Regions from separate parts of the Pantoea sp. X-Soil-MYKO-1289 genome, predicted to be linked through region 3. Evidence: predicted binding sites of a transcription regulator. Region 3 holds the regulator's gene; each other region holds the start of a gene.
What was found. The regulator CRP, encoded in region 3, controls carbon source genes, mostly activating them, when cyclic AMP is high. The targets are predictions, from matches to a motif close to ATGTGANNNNNNTCACAT.
Positions count from the first base shown of each region.

Region 1 (5,416 bases), 190 kb from region 3:
GATTCCTGTCGGCCCGCGCTGGGGCGATAGCCGCAGCGGCGGGCACAGGCTCACGAGCGAAACCAGCGGCGATAGATAAAACGGATCGCATAGAACTCCACCGCGCCCAGCAGTAGGAACCAGACGCAGAAGATCAGAGTGTAAAGCTGGTTGATATCCTGCAGGTGCAGTCGCTGGGTCAGGCTTCTGGCCATCGTCAGACCAAAATTGGGCGCCGGCAGCAGCAGCGCAGAGAGAAAGCCAAGCAGCAAGATGCCGCCGGGGATAATCAGGGATTCAAAAGGGTTTTTCATCAGCAGGTTCCGCATTAATCAGCGCCGCCATTTTCCGGCAATCTCCGCCAGTGTTCAATCCCCGCGGCGGCGGCGCGCCTGAACGGCGCGCTAAGCCTTGAGAAAAGGCTTAAGTACCATTAACTTAGCGGCAAAACATAGCGAACGATAAAAGTTATAGCCTTTGCTATACTTAAACCCATGATTTTCTTGTCTTTTTATCAGGCATGATGCGTGGTAGACTGCGCGCACTTTTACCAGACTGAACCTTTATTGCGGTAAAAAGCGGGCGTCTGAACGCTTTTTACCCTGACACTAGCCATTATGACTTTTATCGCAACTCTGATCCTTGCCTTCGGCATGTCGATGGACGCCTTTGCCGCTGCGCTGAGCAAAGGCGCGGCCCTGCATCGTCCCGGATTCAAAGAGGCGCTGCGCACCGGCCTGATTTTTGGCGCGATTGAAGCCCTGACGCCGCTGATCGGCTGGGCTGCCGGTCTCGCCGCCAGCCGCTATGTCATGGCCTGGGATCACTGGGTCGCCTTCTTCCTGCTGTCGTTTCTCGGCGGGCGCATGATGATGGAAGGTTTTCGCCAGACGGCAACGGCAGAGCCGTGTGAAGCGCCGCAGCGTCACGGCTTTATGGTGCTGGCGACCACGGCGGTCGCCACCAGCCTTGATGCGCTGGCCGTCGGCGTGGGCCTGGCCTTCCTGCAGGTTAATATTATCGCCACCGCGCTGACCATCGGCATGGCGACCACCATCATGGCGACGACCGGCGTGCTGGTGGGGCGTTTAGTCGGGCCGGTGCTGGGCAAATGGGCAGAAGTGCTTGGCGGCGTAGTGCTGATTTCGATTGGCTGCACCATTCTCATCCAGCATCTCAACCTCTTCTCCTGAGGCCGCTACCGGCGAATTAATGCTGTTTTTGTGATCTGGTTCAAAATTTATTGCCTGAAAAATGCACGGAAGCTATACTTTCGCTGCATTTCTTCAACAAATTTTGAATCAGGTAATCTATGAAACGCTTAGTGAAATATGTTTTCCGCGCTTACGTCGAAACCTTCAAATATGTCCCGCCAGGCGCGATGTACTGATCGTTTACGCTTTATACCGTCTCAGGCAATCACGGCAGCCAGCGTGCCGTGATGCCCTCGCGCCATAGCTTTTTCTTTCTCCCTCTCTGCCTCTTTTCCTCTGCAAAGCGTCGATTCGGTCGCTGTCATAAGCTCAGCTTTTAGCTATAGCCGCAGGTTATAGCCAGCAGCTAAACAAGCATTCGTCCCGCTTTCCCTGGCGTGAAATAGTGCGTTTCAGACCCTCAACCCTGTCTGAAAGAGAACGCATCATGCTTATCCCGCAACCCTATCTGCTATTTCTCGGCGACGTCACCGATCCGCTGGCTGCTAAAACCGCGCGCGGCATTCAGGTATGGCGGCCCGAACAGTGCGTTGGCGAAATTCGTTTGCCGGGCTGTACCGTTTCCCTGGGCCTTGAAGAGCTGGACATCGCTACGGCCAGGGCGCGCGGCGCGAAAACGCTGGTGCTCGGCACCGCCAACGCGGGCGGCTATCTGCCGCAGCACTGGCTGGAAAGCGTCATCGCCGCCATCAAAGCAGGCATGAACGTGGCGAGCGGCCTGCATCATCGTCTGGCAGACGAGCCGGAGCTGGTGGCGCTGGCGGAGACGCACGGCGTCGAGCTGTTCGATATCCGTCATATGCGGCCGAAACTCAATGTCGGCAGCGGCAAAAAGCGCAGCGGAAAACGGGTGTTGACCGTCGGAACCGACTGCTCGGTCGGCAAAATGTACACCTCGCTGGCGCTGGAAGCCGCGATGCGCGCGCAGGGCATGAAGGCGGACTTTCGCGCCACCGGCCAGACCGGCATTCTGGTGGCTGGCGAAGGTATCGCTATTGACGCCGTCATCGCCGATTTTATCGCCGGCGCTGCGGAGGCGTTATCGCCCGCCAACGACGACGATCACTGGGATATCGTCGAAGGACAAGGCTCGCTGTTTCATCCCTCCTACGCAGGCGTCAGCATGGGGTTAATCCACGGCGCGCAGCCGCACTGGCTGGTGATGTGCCATGAGATGGGGCGTCCTCATATGCGTCATTTGCCCCATCAGCCGATGGTGGGACTGGCGGACTGCGTGGAAGCCAATCTGCGCGCGGCGCAGGTCACCAGCGACAACCCCCAGCTGGCCGGTTTCGCGATAAATACCTCCAACTTCAGCGAAGAAGAAGCGCGCGACTATTGCACGCAGCTCAGCGAAACCTTCGGCGTACCGGCGACGGATCCGGTGCGTTTCGGCATTGATGCGATCGCTACGCTGCTGAAAGAGCGAGGCTGAAATGCGCCGCATGCTGACTGAACTCCTCACGCTGCCGCTGGCGCGCCCTTTCGCCATCGCGCGCGGCACCCGCACCGCCGTGGCGGTGATCCGCGTCACTCTGGAGCAGGACGGTTTTATCGGCCACGGCGAATGCACGCCGACGCCGCGCTACAACGAGTCCGTCGAGAGCGTCCACGCCCAGCTTAACGCCATGAAAGAGGCGATCGAGGCGGGCCTCAGCCGCCAGGCGCTGCAAACGGAACTCAACGCAGGGGCGGCGCGTAACGCGCTCGACTGCGCCCTGTGGCGGCTGGACGCCGCGCGGGCGAAAAAGACGCTGTGGCAGCAGGCCGCGCTGAGCGCGCCGCCCTCAGTCGTCACCGCTGAAACCCTGAGCCTCGACAGCGTAGAGAAGATGGCGGATGCGGCGGCGGACGCGGTATCACGCGGCGCGCTGCTCCTCAAGATCAAGCTCGACCGTGAAGCGATTGTGGAAAAAGTCGCCGCTATCCGCGCCGCCGCGCCTGACGCAACCTTGATCGTCGACGCCAACGAAGCCTGGAGCGGGCTGGATCTGCCGCCGCTGTTTGCCGCGCTGCGGCCTTATCGCATCGCGATGATCGAACAGCCGTTGCCGGCGGGCGCAGATGCCGTCTTACAGCATATCGACCATCCCATCCCGCTCTGCGCCGACGAAAGCTGCCACACGCGCAGCGATATCGTCGCGCTGCGCGATCGCTACGAGATGATCAACATCAAGCTCGACAAGTGCGGCGGCCTGACGGAAGCGCTGGCGATGGTCGACGAGGCGAAAAAGCAGGGCATGCGGCTGATGGTCGGCTGCATGCTCGGCTCCTCGCTGGCGATGGAAGCGGCGCTGCTGGTCACGCCGCAGGCGGAGCATGTCGATCTGGACGGCCCCATCTGGCTGGCGGCGGACAGTTCGCCTTTCCTTTCCTATTCACAAGGCCGCATCTGGCTGTAACGCATATGGAGCAACGATGACGGATACTTCTCGCCTGCCTGACGCCGCCAGCGTTGCCGGGTCAGACAGCGCGCCGGTGCTGGCGATAGAGCATCTCAGCGTCAGCTTTCGCGGACGCAGCGGCGCGCATCAGGCGCTGCACGACGTCTCTTTCGCCATCCAGCCGGGCGAAATCGTCGCGGTGGTCGGCGAGAGCGGTTCGGGCAAATCGGTGACCTCGCTGGCGGTCATGGGGCTGCTGTCCGCCTCGGCGCGCATCGACGGCGGCGCGATCCGCTTTCGCGACCGCACGGGCGAAACGCGCGATCTCAGCCAGCTTAGCGCTGAGCAGCGGCGCAGGCTGCGCGGACGCGAGATGGCGATGATTTTTCAGGAGCCGATGACCTCGCTCAACCCGGTGCTGCGCGTGGGCGACCAGCTTACTGAAGCGCTGCGCGACCATCAGCTCTGCTCCGGCGCCGACGCGCAGGCGCGCGCGCGGTCGCTGCTGCGTCAGGTGCGCATCGCCGACGTCGATCGGGTGATGAAAAACTTTCCGCACGCGCTCTCCGGCGGCATGCGCCAGCGCGTGATGATTGCGCAGGCGCTGGCGTGCGACCCGCAGTTACTGATTGCGGACGAACCGACCACCGCGCTCGACGTCACGGTGCAGGCGCGCATTCTGCATATATTGCGCGAGCTGCAGCGAGAAAAAGGGATGGCGGTGCTGTTTATCACGCATGACATGGGCGTCGTCGCCGAAGTGGCGGATCGGGTGGTGGTGATGTATCGCGGCAACGTCGTCGAGCAGGGGCCGGTAGAGGCGATTTTCGCCGCGCCGCGGCATGACTACACCCGCGCGCTGCTGGCGGCGGTGCCGAAACCCGGGGAGATGCGCGACCAGCGCTGGCCGCAGCGTTTTCCGCTGCTGCACGCCAGCACGCCAGCCGAGGAGGCGCACATCACCGCGCGTTATGAAGAGAAACCGCTGCTCGACGTGCGCGGGCTGACCGTGCGCTTTCCCGTGCGCAGCGGCATTTTCTCCGCGCTGACGCACCGCGTGCATGCGGTCGAGCAGATCGACTTCGCCCTCTGGCCGGGAGAAACCCTGGCGATCGTCGGTGAAAGCGGCTGCGGTAAATCGACCACCGGCCGCGCCCTGATGCGGCTGGTTGACGGCGACGCCGACAGCATTCTGTTTGCCGGCCGCGAAATCGCCAGCCTGAAAGAAGCGCAGTTTCAGCCGCTGCGGCGTGAAATCCAGATGGTGTTTCAGGATCCCTACGCCTCGCTCAATCCTCGCCTGACGGTGGGCTTTACCATTGCGGAGCCGCTGCTGCTGCACGGCCTGGTGCGCTCGCTCGACGAAGCGACGCCGCAGGTTGAAGCGCTGTTAAAGAGCGTCGGCCTGCTGCCGGAACACGCGCGCCGCTATCCTCATGAGTTCTCCGGCGGCCAGCGGCAGCGTATCGCCATTGCCCGCGCCATGGCGCTGAAACCCAAAATCATTATTGCCGACGAAGCGGTCTCCGCGCTCGACGTGTCGGTTCAGGCGCAGGTCATCAACCTGATGATGGATTTGCAGCGGCAGACCGGCGTCGCCTGGATTTTTATCTCCCATGACATGGCGGTAGTCGAACGCATCGCCAACCGCGTGGCGGTGATGTATCTCGGCCAGATTGTCGAAATCGGCCCGCGGCAGTCGCTGTTCAATCAGCCGCAGCACCCCTACACGCAGCGTCTGCTGGCCTCGGTGCCGGTAGTCGATCCGCGCAACCGCCCGACACGCTGTTTCGACGACGGGGAGATCCCGTCGCCTTTGCGCAGCGTAAAAGAGACGGT
Region 1 is NZ_AP036004.1:140,445-145,860, forward strand. Features, by position in the region: gene AC6I7Z_RS00635 (DUF1158 domain-containing protein) at 51-293, opposite strand; gene mntP (manganese efflux pump MntP) at 597-1,172, shown strand; gene azuC (stress response protein AzuC) at 1,292-1,369, shown strand; gene dgcN (N-acetyltransferase DgcN) at 1,621-2,628, shown strand; gene dgcA (N-acetyl-D-Glu racemase DgcA) at 2,630-3,595, shown strand; gene AC6I7Z_RS00660 (ABC transporter ATP-binding protein) at 3,612-5,416, shown strand, end outside.
Region 1: azuC (stress response protein AzuC) is a predicted target of CRP. The motif match lies at 1,201-1,218, and genes of this name have one in related genera.

Region 2 (5,416 bases), 1.7 Mb from region 3:
CGGCTTCAGCACCTGGCTAACCGGACTGTTGTCGGGATTGCTCGGCATGAGATCCTTCATCGAGGCCCACCAGCGCTGGCATACTTCCGTCTGCGCCACCGCGTTCCAGCGCTCTTCCGACTCGATCTCCACGCTGGCGAACAGCAGATGCCGTTCGGCGTCCAGCCAGATAGCGTAGTTGTGCGCGCCGTGCGCCTTGAGCGTTTGCGCCAGCTCCGGCCAGATGGGCGAATGGCGACGCTCATACTCCTGATGGCAGTCGGCATTCACCTGCATGACAAAGGCTTTACGCAGCATTGGCTGGCCCCGCGTCAAGCGCCGCCTGCCACGGCTTAACGTTGAAGCGTTTGCCCAGCGCCACCAGCTGTTCGGTCGTGATGCTCTGGCGGATGCCGCCCATCGACAGCACCTTCACGATCACTTCGGACGATTTCTCTGCGGTGTCGATCAGGCCGAAGGTTTCATCCAGCGTCGGGCCGGCGCCGAAGATGCCGTGGAACGGCCACATCACGATGCTGTGAGACGCCATCTGATCGGCTGTCGCCTGACCGATTTCATCGGTGCCCGGCACCATCCACGGCAGAATGCCGACGCCGTCCGGGAACACCACCAGACATTCGGTGCTGCCTTCCCACAGCAGGCGGGTAAAGCGCGCCGAATCGAGCTCCACCACGTAGCTCAGCGACATAAAGTTGGTGGCGTGGCAGTGCATGATCACGCGATCCGCGCCGCCGGAGACCGCTTTGCGCACGCAGTGAGACTGGAAGTGCGACGCCAGCTCGGAGGTCGGCAACCCGCCGTTGCTCAACCCCCAGTGAATTTTATAAGAGAGACCTTGCTCGTCGACTTTCAACAGCGCCAGGCTGTCGGCGGGATCGAGCTGCACGTTGCGGAAAAACTTGCCCGATCCGGTGACAAGGAACCAGCAGTTGGCCAGCTCAGGCGCCGGTTTCGTCAGCTCAACGCAGCGCGGCTCGGCATAAAAGTCGCCGGCGAAAGGCTTTACTTCCTCTTCCAGCAGGCGCAGCGACACGTTGCCGCCGTTACGTTCGTCCCAGCCCTTCAGCCACATATCGCTGGTGGCTTTAACCATTCCCTGTACAAACCAGGATGAAAGAATGCTTTGCATAGTGAACCCTTAACGTTGATTCAGAATTTGTTTTTCATAGTGACGCACATCGCCTAACCAGCTGGCGTCGGCGGGCACGTCGTGGCGCAGGCACCAGGCTTCCCATACCGCCTGCCACGGCAGCGATTTTTGCTCTTCCAGCAGCGCCAGGCGCGCGGTGTAGTCTCCGGCGGCTTCGCTCTGACGCAGGCGATCGGTCGGCTCCAGCAGCGCGCGCAGCAGCGCTTTCTTGGTGTTGCGCGTGCCGATCACCCAGGCGGCGATGCGGTTAATCGAGGCGTCGAAGAAGTCGAGGCCGATATGCACCTTGTCGAACAGCTGGTGGCGCACGATTTCGCTGGCGATCGCCTGGGTTTCATCGTCGAGCAGCACCACATGGTCGCTGTCCCAGCGCACCGGACGGCTGACGTGCAGCAGCAGGCGCGGCACATAGAGCATGGCGGTGGAGATCTTGTCGGAGATCACCTCGGTCGGATGGAAGTGGCCGGCGTCCAGCGTCAGCGCGGTCTGACGGCTGGTGGCGTAGCCCATAAAGAACTCGTTGGAGCCGACGGTGTAGCTTTCCGCGCCGATGCCGAACAGCTTGCTCTCGACCGCGTCGATATGGTGCTGCGGGCTGAGCTTCTCGGCGATCACCTCATCCAGCGCGCTCAGCAGACGCTGACGCGGCGCCAGCCGATCCACGGTGAGATCTTTCATGCCGTCCGGCACCCAGATATTCATCACCGACGGCGTGCCGAGCTGCTCGCCAAAGTAAGCCGATACGCGACGGCTCGCCTTGCAGTGATCGATCCAGAACTGGCGGATCGCCTTGTCGGCGTGCGACAGGGTGAATCCGTCGGCGCTCAGCGGATGCGAAAAGCAGCTCGGGTTAAAATCGAGCCCCAGCTTCTGCTGCTTCGCCCACTCCACCCAGTTGGCGAAGTGCTTCGGCTCGATGGCGTCGCGATCCACCGGCGACTCGCTCTCCAGATAGATGGCGTGCAGGTTCAGACGTTTGGGGCCGGGGATCAGCGACATCGCTTTTTCCAGGTCGGCGCGCAGCTCAGCGGCGTTGCGCGCTTTGCCGGGATAATTGCCCGTCGCCTGAATGCCGCCGGTCAGCGCGCCCTGCGGGTTCTCAAAGCCGCGCACGTCGTCGCCCTGCCAGCAGTGCATGGAGACGGGGACGCTGTCCAGGCGCGCCATCGCCTGTTCGACATCCACGCCGATATCGGCATAACGTTGTTTAGCCAGCTCAAAGGCTTGCTCAATCAGCTTTGTCATATGCGAGTTCCTTAGCAGGCTGACTCAGCGCCGAAAAGCGTGCCTGGCAGGCACGAAAGGCGCTGTTGGTCAGCGGTTCAAATGTCTTCAGAGGGAAGTTGTTTTCTACGCAGCGGCGGAAATCCGCCACGTCGGTAAGTTCGCCTAAGGCGATAAGCTGGCAGCCAACGTTGCCCAACGTCGAGGCTTCGACCGGCCCGGCCAGCACCGGGATTTCGCAGGCGTCGGCGCAGAGCTGGTTAAGAAACTGGTTCTGGCTGCCGCCGCCCACCACGTGCAGCTGGCGAAACGCCCCGCCGCGCAGCGCGGCCAGCTCGTCGATCACCTCGCGGTAGAGCAGCGCGAGGCTGTCGAAAATACAGCGCGCCAGCGCGGCGGCGGACTGCGGCACCGCCATATGCTGTTCGGCGCAGGCGTTCTGAATTTCGCTGACCATGCTGTCGGGGTTAATAAAGCGCGCGTCGTTGGGATTGATCAGCGCGCGGCAGGCCGGCTCTTGCGCCGTCTCGGCGATCAGCGCGCAGAGATCGTCGATTTGCAGCTCGGCGCAGACCCGCTGCAGCAGCCAAAGCCCCATGATGTTTTTCAGCACGCGATAGCCTTCGGCGCCGCCCTCATTGGTGATGTTGGCTTTAAGCGCATGCGCAGAGGCGTAAGGCAGCAGGCTTTCGAATCCCATCAGCGACCAGGTACCGGAGCTGAGATAGGCCGCGTTGTCCTGGGTCAGCGGCGTGGCGAGCACCGCGCTGGCGGTGTCGTGGGTGGTGACGGCGATGACCGGGATCTCGACGCCGCGGGCGTTCTGCCAGCAGCCGATAACATTGCCCGGCGACGTCGGTTTGCCGAACCAGGCGGGCGACGCGCCTGCCCAGTCGAGCAGTTCGGCGTCCCATTCGCCGCTTTCGATATTCAGCAGCTGCGTGGTGGTGGCGTTGGTGTACTCCCAGTTAAGCTTGCCCGTCAGGCGATAGTGCAGATAGTCAGGGATCATCAGCGCGTAGGCGACCTTCTCTTTCCAGTCTGGCTGTTGCTGGCTCAGGGCGCGGAACTGATAAAGGGTATTGAACGGCAGAAACTGAATGCCGGTGCGGGCGTAGATCGCCTCTTTGCCCAGCTCGCGCAGCGCCTGCTCCATCACGCCGTGGGTGCGTTTGTCGCGATAGCTCACCGCTTCGCCGACGCGGTTGCCCACGTTATCCAGCAGCACCATATCGACGCCCCAGGTGTCGATGCCGATGCTGTCCGGCACGATATTCTCCTCGTCCAGCTGCGCCAGCCCGGCGCGGATTTCGCGCTCCAGATGATCGAGGTCCCAGCAGTCATAGCCGGCGCGGCGTTCGCGGCGGCTGGCGAAACGACGCACTTCGCGCAGATCGATTTGCTGTGATGCGGCGTCCCACCGGGCGAGCATCACGCGTCCGCTGGATGCGCCCAAATCAACCGCAACGATATTTCGCTTACTCATGGCCCGTTCTTCCTTAGATATGATGCTGACAGAGTAGGAACCTTGAGCGCGCGCCACCTTCCCCGTACTGCCAGCGCCGCAACGCCGCTGGCAGGTTTGCAAAGAAGTTCGTGAGAGAGATCACAGAGGCGCAAGGGCGACGGATGTGAGCTTCGCCGCAATTCTTTTAACTGGTGGGAATATCTTGAAAAAAAAGCGAATTTCCTGCGCTTCGCGGTTGAAAATTCAAGGTCAGCCGCGCGGGCGCTGAGTAGACTCGGTTACGCTTTTGTTAAACGACCGAGGCTCCAATGACGATTTTACACAGCGCCGATTTCTTCCCTCAGGGCGACTACGCCATCGCTATCGAACCCCGGGTGCCGCAGCAGGCGTTTCCCGAACATCACCACGATTTTCATGAAATCGTGCTGGTGGAACAGGGTTCGGGGATCCACGTTTTTAACGGACAGCCGCAAACGCTGTGCGCCGGCTGCGTCTGCTTCGTGCGCGATCACGATCGCCATCTGTATGAACAGACAGAGAATCTCTGCCTGACCAACGTGCTTTACCGCAGCCCGGGCGCGTTTCGCTTTCTCTCGGGACTGCAGGCGCTGCTGCCGAACGATCAAGACGGCAGCTACGCGTCGCACTGGCGGATAAATAATAAAGTCATGACGCAGGCGCTGGATGTGGTGGCGAAGATGCGGCAGGATGATGGCTGGTCGCTGGAGAAGCAGGCGCGACAAGAGCAGCTCTTTTTGCAGCTGCTGGTTTTGCTGCGCGAAGCGTGCCGCAACGAACAGGCGCAGGATCAGGAGGCGCGTCTGCACCGCCTGCTCGACTGGCTTAACGATCACTACAGTGAAGAAATTTTGTGGGAAGCGCTGGCCGACCGCTTTTCGCTGTCGCTGCGCACGCTGCACCGTCAGATGAAGCAGCAGACCGGCAATACGCCGCAGCGCTATCTGAACCGTCTGCGTCTGCTGCAGGCGCGCCACCTGCTGCGCCACAGCGATCTGCGCATCACCGATATCGCCTTTCAGTGCGGCTTCGGCGACAGCAACCATTTCTCCACCCTGTTTCGGCGTGAATTTGGCTGCGCCCCGCGAGCGGAGCGCCAGCAGATGATGTAAAAGGAGCACGCGATGACGCTGATACTGAGTCGGGACGACTATTTTGCCGCCCCAGGCCTGCCGGTTACGGTGGCTGAACGTATGCCGCAACCCTCTTTTCCCCCTCACCGGCATGAGTTCAGCGAAATTGTCATCGTCTGGCGCGGCAACGGCCTGCATATCCTCAACGATCGCCCCTGGCTGATAACCTGCGGCGACGTCTTCTATATCCGCGACCAGGATTGCCACAGCTACGACAGCGTCAACGATCTGGTGCTGGATAATATACTTTACTGCCGCGATCGCTTCGGTCTGGCTCTCGACTGGACGCAACTCCTGCCGCCGCAGGGCATCGACGCGCCGGGCTGCTGGCGGCTGACCACGCGCGGCATGGCGCTGGCGCGCGGCGTTATCAGCCAGCTGGAGCGTGAGAGCCGCAAGAGCGATCCCCTCTCTATTCAGCTG
Region 2 is NZ_AP036004.1:2,065,060-2,070,475, forward strand. Features, by position in the region: gene rhaM (L-rhamnose mutarotase) at 1-297, opposite strand, end outside; gene rhaD (rhamnulose-1-phosphate aldolase) at 287-1,129, opposite strand; gene AC6I7Z_RS10020 (L-rhamnose isomerase) at 1,139-2,395, opposite strand; gene rhaB (rhamnulokinase) at 2,379-3,860, opposite strand; gene rhaS (HTH-type transcriptional activator RhaS) at 4,151-4,972, shown strand; gene rhaR (HTH-type transcriptional activator RhaR) at 4,985-5,416, shown strand, end outside.
Region 2: rhaB (rhamnulokinase) is a predicted target of CRP. The motif match lies at 4,004-4,021, and genes of this name have one in related genera.

Region 3 (5,416 bases):
GGGCTGCACGGCGGCGTCGTCACGCAGCAGCATAACGTGGCGGAGAAGGTCGATCTGCTGGTGGGCGTGGTGCCGATCGTCAACCTGGAGTGGATCCAGAAGCTGGTGCGCGACACCGGCGAGCGCGGCCACTCGCGCGAGGCGGTGATGGACTCGGTGGTGCGCTCGATGGAGGATTACATCAACTTCATCACGCCGCAGTTCTCGCGCACCCACATTAACTTCCAGCGCGTGCCGACCGTCGATACCTCGAACCCGTTCGCCGCGCGCGAAATTCCGTCGCTGGACGAGAGCTTTGTGGTGATCCATTTTCGCGGGCTGGAGAATATCGACTTCCCCTATCTGCTGGCGATGCTGCAGGGCTCATTTATTTCGCACATCAATACGCTGGTGGTGCCGGGCGGCAAGATGGGGCTGGCGATGGAGCTGATTATGGCGCCGCTGGTGCAGCGGCTGATGGAAGGCAAACAGATCGCCTGACCAGGTCTGGCGCGGTCGCGGGTAGCAAGGCCCGATCGCAAAGACGCAAAAAACGGCATCCCTGCCAGCTCGGCCCGCGCGTATACGCCCCTCATCCTTGATGGGGCGCCCGTAAACGGGCCAACGCGTTGCGTTGTTCAAAAACGCTCCCGGCGTTTTTGTCCATGGCGCGGGACGCTTTGCTCTTCGGGCCTTGCTACCCGCTCCTTACGTACAGTGCGCTTTTTTACAGCGCGACCACTTCATAGCTATGGGTCATCTCTACGCCTTTGCCCAGCATTAACGCCACCGAACAGTACTTCTCCGCCGAGAGATCCACCGCGCGCGCGACCGCTTTATCGCTCAGCGCCTTGCCGGTGACCACGAAATGCAGATTAATATGGGTAAACAGGCGCGGCGCCTCTTCGCGACGCTCCGAGGTCAGCTTCACCTCGCAGTCCACCACATCGTTGCGGCCTTTTTGCAAAATAGAGACCACGTCGATGGCGCTACAGCCGCCCGCGGCCATCAGCACCATCTCCATCGGACTAGGCGCTTTATCGCCGGAGTTGCCGTCCATCAGGATCTGATGTCCCGACGCCGACTCGCCGAGAAAGGTTAATCCTTCGACCCACTTCACTCTTGCCTGCATGTTTCTACCTCGAGAATAGCCCGTTTGCCGCCAGAGTACGCGTTCACCTGGCAAACAGCAATCCAGAGTAATCCCCCCTTTGCTGAAGCGAGACAACAGAAGACAGTCGGCAAAAGCTGTGCTACAAACAGTGCTGAAAATAGTTCGTTCTGATAGGGACGAAGACGGGACATCTCAAGCGCCTGGCGCAAAATAAGGCCCGAATAATCTCCTTTAGGGGAAACGCTTGAAGCTTTCATCGCCTGGCAGGGACTCATCTCCCCGCGTTTTGGGCACGATTACAACAGAGGATAATAGCGAATGGTTCTCGGCAAACCGCAAACAGACCCTACACTCGAATGGTTCCTGTCCCATTGCCATATTCACAAATATCCATCCAAAAGTACGCTGATTCATCAGGGTGAGAAGGCTGAAACCCTCTACTACATCGTGAAAGGTTCCGTTGCGGTGCTGATCAAAGATGAAGAGGGCAAAGAGATGATCCTCTCTTACCTGAATCAGGGTGATTTTATCGGCGAGCTTGGCCTGTTTGAAGAAGGTCAGGAGCGCAGCGCCTGGGTACGTGCGAAAACCGCGTGCGAAGTAGCGGAAATTTCCTACAAGAAATTCCGTCAGCTTATCCAGGTGAATCCGGATATTTTAATGCGTCTCTCTTCGCAGATGGCGCGCCGTCTGCAGGTTACATCGGAAAAAGTGGGCAATTTAGCTTTCCTCGACGTGACCGGACGTATTGCACAAACCCTGCTTAACCTGGCGAAGCAGCCAGACGCCATGACGCATCCCGACGGCATGCAAATCAAAATTACTCGTCAGGAAATTGGCCAAATCGTTGGTTGCTCGCGTGAAACCGTGGGCCGCATTTTGAAAATGTTGGAAGACCAGAATCTGATTTCCGCACACGGCAAAACCATTGTCGTTTACGGCACCCGCTGATTTCCTCTCACTCACGGCGTGATGTCACCGTCACGCCGTTACTGTTTTTAGTGAAGTGATGTGGCGCCGAATCATCTATCACCCCGAAGTTAACTATGCCCTGCGGCAGACGCTGGTGCTCTGCATTCCGGTGGCGCTCGGCTGGCTGTTCGGCGATCTGCAAAAAGGCCTGCTTTTCTCTCTGGTTCCCGCCTGCTGCAACGTCGCGGGTCTGGATACGCCCCATAAGCGCTTCTTCAAACGTCTCATCGTCGGCGGCTCGCTGTTCGCGCTCGGCAGCTTCCTGATCCAGCTCTTAACCCTGAAAGGGGTGCCGCTGCCTGCCGTGCTCTTTGCTCTGCCGCTGCTGCTGGGCGTCACCGGCGAAATCAGCCCGCTGCACGGCCGCCTGCTCTCCGGCACGCTGGTGGCGGCCATCTTTACCCTGAGCCTGATCGGCCGATTGCCGATCTATGTGCCGCCGCTGCTCTATATCGGCGGCACGCTCTGGTACGGACTCTTCAACTGGTTCTGGTTCTGGCTGTGGAAAGAGCAGCCGATGCGCGAAACCCTGAGCCTGATCTACCGCGAGCTGGCGGACTACTGCGACGCGAAATATACCCTGCTGACCCAGCTTACCGACCCGGAAAAAGCGCTGCCGCCGCTGCTGGCGCGCCAGCAGAAAGCGGTCGATCTGATCAACACCTGCTATCAGCAGATGCATATGCTCTCCGCCAGCCGCGACAACAGCCACAAACGGCTGACGCGCGCGTTTCAGGTGGCGCTCGACCTGCAGGAGCATATCTCCGTCAGCCTGCATCAGCCGGAAGAGGTGCAGAAGCTGGTAGAGCGCAGCCACGCCGAAGCGGTGATCCGCTGGAACGCCAAAATTATCTCGGCGCGGCTGCGCGCGCTGGCCGACGCCATTCTCTACCATCAGTTGCCGAGTCGTTTCGATATGGAGAAGCCGCTCGGCGCGCTGGAGAAAATCGCCCGTCAGCATCCCGATAATCCGGTGGGCCACTTCTGCTACTACCACTTCAGCCGCATCGCGCGCGTGCTGCGCACGCAAAAACCGCTCTACCAGCGCGACCTGATGACCGATCGCCAGCGCCGCCTGCCGCTGCTGCCGGCGCTGCGCAGCTATCTGTCGCTGAAGTCCGCCGCGCTGCGCACCGCGGCACGCTTCGCCGTGATGCTGATGTTCGGCAGCGCGCTGGCGATGCTGTTCGATATTCCCAAGCCCTACTGGATCCTGATGACCATTATGTTCGTCAGCCAGAACGGTTACAGCGCCACGCGGGTGCGCATCCAGCACCGGGCGCTGGGCACCTTCGCCGGCCTGGTGATCGCCGCCGCCTCGCTGCGCTTCGCGGTGCCGGAATCGCTGGTGCTGCTGTTTATGCTGGTGGTGACGCTGGTGAGCTATCTGGTGACGCGTAAATATTACGGCTGGTCGATGATTGGCTTTACCGTGACGGCGGTCTACTCGCTGCAGCTGCTGTCGCTGAACGGCGCGCAGTTTTTACTGCCGCGTCTGATGGACACGCTGATGGGCTGCCTGATCGCCTTCGGCGGCATGCTGTGGCTGTGGCCGCAGTGGCAGAGCGGGCTGCTGCGTCAAAACGCCCACGACGCGCTGGAAACCTATCAGGATGCGCTGCGGCTGCTGCTGGGGCCGGAGCAGGAGGCGAAGAAGCTGGCCTGGCAGCGCATGCAGGTCAATCAGGCGCACAACGCGCTCTTCAACTCGCTCAATCAGGCGATGCAGGAGCCGGGCTTCAACGCCCAGTACCTGAAAGATATGCGCCTGTGGGTGACGCACAGCCAGTTTATCGTCGAGCATATCAACGCCATGACCATCCTCGCCCGCGAGCACACCATGCTGACGCCGGACCTGGCGCAGCGCTATCTGCAGTCGTGCGAAGTGGCGCTGCAGCGCTGCCAGCAGCGGCTGGAGTATGACGGACCGGGATCGCAAACTAACGTGATGGCGGGCATAGAAAACCTGGATGAAGGGCCGACGACGATTCTCGAGCAGCATGTGAAGCGCATTCTGGAGCATCTTAACGTGATGCATACCATCTCGTCGCTGGCGTGGAGCCAGCGGCCGCACCATGGCCGCTGGCTAATCAGACATTTGCGGAAAGGATAGTCAGGCGGTCAGCGCGCGTTCTACCGCCCGGGCGAAACGCGCCATGCCCTCTTCAATATCGGTGGGCTCAATCACCAGCGACGGCGCAAACCGGATCACGTCGGTGCCCGCCACCAGCACCATTAGCCCTTCCGCCGCTGCGGCGTTAAGGATGTCGCGCGCCTTACCGGCGTGCTGCGGCTTCAGCGCCGCGCCGATCAGCAGCCCTTTGCCGCGGATATCAGAGAAGAGATCCCGCTTCGCGTCGATCGCCTTCAGCGCCGCGACGAACTGCTCGCGACGCGCCTGAACGCCCTCCAGCACCTCCGGCGTATTGATCGCGTCCAGCGCCGCTTCCGCGACCGCGCAGGCGAGCGGATTGCCGCCATAGGTGGTGCCGTGCACGCCCGGCGACATGGTTGAGGCGATATCCTCGGTTGTCAGCATGGCGCTGACCGGGAAGCCGCCGCCCAGCGCTTTGGCGGTGGTAAGGATATCCGGCGTCACGCCGTAGTGCTCATAGGCGAACAGCTTACCGCTGCGTCCCATGCCGCTCTGCACCTCGTCCAGCACCAGCAGCGCCTGATGCTTATCGCACAGCGCGCGCAGCCCCTGCATAAACTCTGGCGTCGCGGGCATTACGCCGCCCTCGCCCTGAATCGGTTCGACCACGATGGCGCAGGTATGGTCGTCGATAACCGCTTTTACCGCCTCGAGATCGTTAAAGGGAACGTGCACGATATCCGCAGGTTTCGGCCCGAAGCCGTCGGAATATTTCGGCTGGCCGCCGACGGAAACGGTAAACAGCGTGCGGCCGTGAAACGCGTTGTGGAAGGCGATGATTTTGCTTTTGAACGGGCTGTGGCGCTGACAGGCGTAGTAGCGCGCCAGCTTGAAAGCGGCCTCGTTCGCTTCCGCGCCGGAGTTGGCGAAGAAGACGCGATCGGCGAAGGTGGCGGCGATAAGCTTGCTGGCAAGGCGCAGCGCCGGCTCGTTGGTAAAGACGTTGCTCAGATGCCACAGGGTTTCGCCCTGAGTTTTCAACGCCTCGACCAGCGCCGGATGACAGTGGCCCAGCGCCGTAACGGCGATGCCGCCGGAAAAGTCGATATACTCTTTGCCCTGCTGATCCCAGACGCGGCTGCCCTTGCCTTTGACCGGCACGAACTGCGCGGGTGCATAAACAGGCAAAATGACGTTATCGAACGTTTCCCGCGTTACCGCAATTTTCTCCGCTGCCATCGACGACCACCTTTGAT
Region 3 is NZ_AP036004.1:325,577-330,992, reverse strand. Features, by position in the region: gene AC6I7Z_RS01505 (phosphoribulokinase) at 1-480, shown strand, start outside; gene AC6I7Z_RS01500 (OsmC family protein) at 707-1,111, opposite strand; gene crp (cAMP-activated global transcriptional regulator CRP) at 1,412-2,044, shown strand; gene AC6I7Z_RS01490 (YccS/YhfK family putative transporter) at 2,103-4,178, shown strand; gene argD (bifunctional acetylornithine/succinyldiaminopimelate transaminase) at 4,179-5,399, opposite strand.

Region 4 (5,416 bases), 1.7 Mb from region 3:
TGGCAACGATCCCGACGCGCTTAAGCAGGCGCTGCATCAGTTCCATCAGCGTTTTTTCCTGGCGGGCCAGATGCAGCTGTGGCTGCAGGGGCCGCAGCCGCTGGATGAGCTTGAACAGCTGGCGCGGGCCTTTAGCCAGCGTTTTCAGCCGGGGCTGGCTGAAGTGTGGGCCAGGCCTTTACGCTTCACCACTGAGGCCGACGTTGCGCTTGAAACGCAGGGAGCCGGTCAACTCTGGATCACCACATTTCTCAGTGGAGAAGCGGGCCCCGTACGTGACAACGTCACACTGTTGCGCGAGTTTTTACAGGATGAAGCGCCATACGGCGCAATGGCAAGCCTGCGGCAGCGCGGCTGGGCACAACAGCTTGAGTGTAAATGGCTGAGTCTGGACAGCACAGGCGGCTGGCTGGCGCTGCAGTTCGATACGGATCGGCCTGATGCGGTCTGCGCTTGGTATCCACATGCGCTGCGCATGCTGGCAAAAACGTCACCGCAGCAGCAGCGCCACTATCTGAATTTAGCCCATCAGCGTTTCGCCGCGCTGACTCCGCTTGACCAGCTGCGCGAGCGCGCCTTTGGGTTTGTCCCGCCAGCGCATACAAGAGGATTTGCCTCTCTGCTGCAACAGCTGGCAAACGCGCCGCAGGCGCGGCTGTGGAGTGCGGCCAGCGTGCAGGGCGACCAGATTGAAACTCAGGGATTCAGGCTAACGCTGCAATCCTGGACCGCTGGAGTTTGCCATGAGGCGCTACCAGAACTGCACTTTCACCCGCTGGTACCGCTTTCAAAGCAGCAGCCCGCGCCGCCCGAGCTGTGCGCACCGCTGCTGCATCTTGCCGCTGGCGACACGCCCGCCACGTTACTGCTGCGTCCCGATTTTTTTACCTCACTGACACCCGCGAATGCTGTCGCCCTCGATCGGCGACTGCGGCCACTCTTTGCGCTGCTGCGTCATCAGGGCGGCGCGGCAAGCTGGCAGGAAAACCAGGGCAGCTGGCAACTGGTGGCGCAGCTGCCGTTCGGTTGTGAGGCCTGGCTGGCGTCGCTGCCGGATGCGATGCGCCTTGACGACAGCCCGCAAGACGAGCCGCCGCCGGATGATGTGGCGATCCGCGAACTGCTGCGTCGGCTGCCGCAGGCGGTTGCCGCTTCTCCATCGGCGGGCGGCTGGCGCGCGGCGCTCTATGGCGGTTTGCCGCAGCAGCATGAGATCATCGCGCGCTGGCTGGCGCCGCTGGCGGGCGAGGCCCACGGCGATGGCGCAGAGCCTGAGCAGGGCAAACGGCTGACGGTGGCGCATCAGAGCCGCGACGGCGCGCTGCTGCTGTTTTTGCCCTGTCCCGCTGAGGTGTCGCTGGCGGCGCTGCGTGCGCTGGCGCTGCTGATGGAGCCGCGCTTTTTCCAGCGCATGCGCGTTGAGCAGCAGATCGGCTATGTCGTTAGCTGCCGCTATCACCGCTGCGTCGATCGCGACGGTATTCTGTTCGCCCTCCAGTCACCGAGCGTCGCTCCCGACGCGCTGCTGGCGCAGTGCCAGATCTTTTTGCAGCAGCTCAGGATACCTGATGAAGCGGAGACGCTGGAGAAATGGCAGGCACGCCTGCGCGCGCCGCTTCATGCTCCGCAGGAAGCGGCGGCCAGCTTACAGCTGGCGTTGCGTCGCGCAGGTGGACTGCGCGATCTCGATGATGCATCGGTCGCGGCCTTGACCTGGACAGCGCTGCACCAGGCAAAAGCACAGCTTCTGAGCAGATGGCAGAGCGGCGTGGTATTGCAAACCCGTTACCTCGGTTCGTAATAGTCACGCCAGGATATTGCTGAATTTATTTGAAAATTAAGACCAAAACTCTTCACTATATCTGCGCGAGCCTTTCAGCGACACTCAAATGGATTCGGTTGTTTTAAAAGGAACCCAAAGTGAAAAATATTAAACGTCTTGCGCTGCCGCTGTTGGCCGCCACCGCCCTGTATGTCCCGCTGTCTCAGGCCGCTGCGCAGCAGTACGAGCTTGATCCCGCGCACACCTCTGTGATCGTGACCTGGACCCACTTCGGCTTTTCACATCCCACCGCAGATATTCCTGACACCAAAGGAACGCTGGTGTTTGACAGTGAAAACCCAACCGCCTCACGCGTTGACGTCACGCTGCCGATTACCCATATCGACAGCCATGTTGCAGCGCTGACCAAAGAGTTTAAAGGCGCGGAATACTTCGATACGGCGAAATACCCGACCGCGACGTTCCACAGCACCAAAGTGACCGCGAAGGGCGATAATAAATTCGACGTGGAAGGCAACCTGACGCTGAAAGGCATCACTAAACCGGTTACGCTGCACGCTACGCTGAACAAGCAGGGCGAGCATCCGATGGTGAAGAAGCAGGCGATTGGCTTTGACGCCACGGGTACCATTAAGCGTTCAGACTTTAAGCTGGATAAATATGTTCCGGCCGTCGGCGATGACGTCACGCTGACTATTTCTACCGAAGCTTACGCGAAATAACGCTGTGACTCTCTCTCGTTATCGGGAGAGAGTTTAATTCCTGCCTTAAATTCTCTTATCACTTTCTCCGGCATTTTCCACTTCATTACGGCGCTAAGGCGATTGATCACTGATTATTGATTGCGGTGTGAATTATCACGCCTGAAATGAAAAACAGTGCTTAATGAACGGTTAATCCAGTGAAAATGAGGTGAAAATCACAATTTCGCATTAACGATAAAAGCGAGTGAATTTCATATCCCCTTTGCCTGCATAAATTACCTCTCTTTAACCCAACCCAATGAATCTTATCGAAAATCAATTTCCCTCTCGATTTACCGGCTGTGATCCAGCTCGCAAATAAAAGCCTGAAAAAAGAAGTGTCAATACTCTGAGCTTCTTAATCTCTGCTGGATTTGTGATATCCGTTGCAAATTTCAAGTCCTTCACCTGGAACAATAACCTCAGAGCGGATTAAGCCAGAGAGGTTTTCATAATGAGAATTGGCATGGTGATAAGCGGTGGCGACGTCGCCGGCATTAATAATTTTATCTTTCAGGTGGCGCGACTGGCGCAGGCGGATATGGTGCTATTTAACGGCGGCATTCCTGGGCTGCTGGAAAATCGACATCAGGAGATAGCCTGGCGCGATTTAGTGGATTATTCCGTGGCCTCTATTCCGTTAATGCAATCTGGCAGAACCGAAAAGAAATTAGCGCGCAGCGAATATGAGCGAATTACCCGGCAGCTTAAAGCCTTGCGCGTGGAAATATTAATTATGGCGGGCGGTGATGGCTCGCTGCAATTCCTGCACACGCTAAGCGAATTTGGCGTGAACTGTTTCGGCGTCGGTATGACTATCGACAATGACGTTTACGGCAGCGACTACACCATCGGTTTTTCCACCGCCTGTGAGCAGGTATTAAAAGAGGTGGCGAAGCTGCGCAATACCGGTCGGGCGCTCACCGGACGCGTATTTATGGCGGAACTGCTGGGCGGTTTTTGCGGCGAACTGACGCTACAGTCAGCGATTAAAAGCAACGCTGACTTTGCGCTTATCCCGGAGTGCCAGATTCCGGTACAGCAGCTGGCTGAACGCATTCGCGCCCGGCTGGAGGTACAGAACAGCGTGGTTATTCTCTGCTCGGAAGGCTACACGCGCGAATATTCACCGGGGTTTCAGGGAGCCATCGACACCCTGATTAAACAGCTGGAGCCGCTGACCGGCGTGCGAATTCGTAAAACCATTATTGGTTATGGTCTGCGTAACGGCGATCCCACCTGCGAAGAGATTTATCAGGGCGCAATTATGGCGACCGAAGTGGTGCGTTGTATTCAGTCGGGTATGCGAAACAAAGCCGTAATTATTAATGGCAGCAATAAACCCATCCCGATTGATTTAATTAGCATGAAAAAACGTCTTGTCGATACTGAAGGGCACTATTACAAACTCGCTAAACAACTGAATATAGTCTGAGGAGATAGCCATGCTTAAAATTTTATGTGTCTGCGGCTGCGGTCTGGGATCCAGCTTTGCCATTGAAATGAGCGCCAAAGCAGTATTAAAGAAGCTGGAGATTGAAGCTGACATCGATCACACCACTATATCGGAAGCCAGTGCTTTTAAGTCCGATATTATTCTGACGCAAAAAGCGTTCGCTGACGTATTAAATGCCGACGCCTCGCCTGAAGAGATGAAACGCGTGATTGTGCTGAACCGACTGACCGATAAAGGGGAAATTGAAGAGAAGATCCTGGCTTTCCTCAAAGAGCGTAACCTGAAGGTTGTGAATCATGAATAGTGTTATTAATTTCCTGGTGAAAGATCTGTTAGGGCAGGCATCTATCCTGATCGCCTTTATTGCGCTCATTGGCCTGCTGCTGCAGCGTAAATCGGCAGGGAAGGTAGTTGAGGGCACCTTTAAAACGCTGCTCGGCTTTTTAATCATGATGGCCGGTATCAATATTATTGTCGGCACCTTAACTTTCCTGAATACTATATTTACCCACGGGTTTGGTATGCAGGGCTATATTACCGACGTCGCCGCGATCGCCGGGCTGGCAAATCGCGAACTGGGATCGGAAGTGGCCCTGACGCTGCTGGTGATCTTTATCGTCAATATTATTATCGCGCGCATCACGCCCTTTAAATATATCTTCCTGACCGGGCAGGCGCTGCTGTGGATGGCGACCATCGGCACGGTGATTGGCTATAAGGCCGGGCTTACCGGGCTGCCGCTCATCCTTACCGGCGGCATCTTTGGCGGCATTATGGCGGTGGTGATGCCTGCGCTGGCGCAGCCGGTGGTGCGCCGCATAACCAATTCCGACGATATCGCGCTGGGCCATTTCTGCACCATTGGCTATCTGGTCCAGGCAGCGGTAGCGAAGCTGGTCGGTAAAGGATCGCGCTCTACGGAAGACCTCAAGCTGCCGGATAACTTCAAGTTCCTGCAGGACACCTATCTGGCGATGGGTATCGTCATGGTGCCGATGTACCTCATCCCGGCGCTGGCCGCAGGCCCGGCCTTTATCGCCCAGTACAGCAACGGCATGAACTACCTGATGTATGCCTTTATGCAGGCGATGCAGTTCGTTGCCGGGGTATTTGTGCTGTACAGCGGCGTGCGGCTGCTGCTGAACGAGCTGGTGCCCGCGTTTCGCGGTATCGCGATGCGTATCGTGCCAGACGCGAAGCCCGCGCTCGACTGCCCGGTGCTGTTTCCCTATGCGCCCAACGCCGTCATTGTCGGCTTCCTTGCCACCACGCTGGGTTCGGTCATCGGTATGATCGTCTTCCCGATGTTTGGCCTCGCCATGATTCTGCCCGGCCTGCTCACCAATTTCTTTGCCGGTGGCGCGGCGGGAGTGTTCGGCAATGCTCTCGGCGGTCGTCGCGGCGCGATGATTGGCGGTGTGGTGCACGGACTGT
Region 4 is NZ_AP036004.1:1,994,601-2,000,016, forward strand. Features, by position in the region: gene pqqF (pyrroloquinoline quinone biosynthesis protein PqqF) at 1-1,801, shown strand, start outside; gene AC6I7Z_RS09660 (YceI family protein) at 1,921-2,505, shown strand; gene AC6I7Z_RS09665 (6-phosphofructokinase) at 2,981-3,961, shown strand; gene AC6I7Z_RS09670 (PTS sugar transporter subunit IIB) at 3,972-4,286, shown strand; gene AC6I7Z_RS09675 (PTS sugar transporter subunit IIC) at 4,279-5,416, shown strand, end outside.
Region 4: AC6I7Z_RS09665 (6-phosphofructokinase) is a predicted target of CRP. The motif match lies at 2,691-2,708, and genes of this name have one in related genera.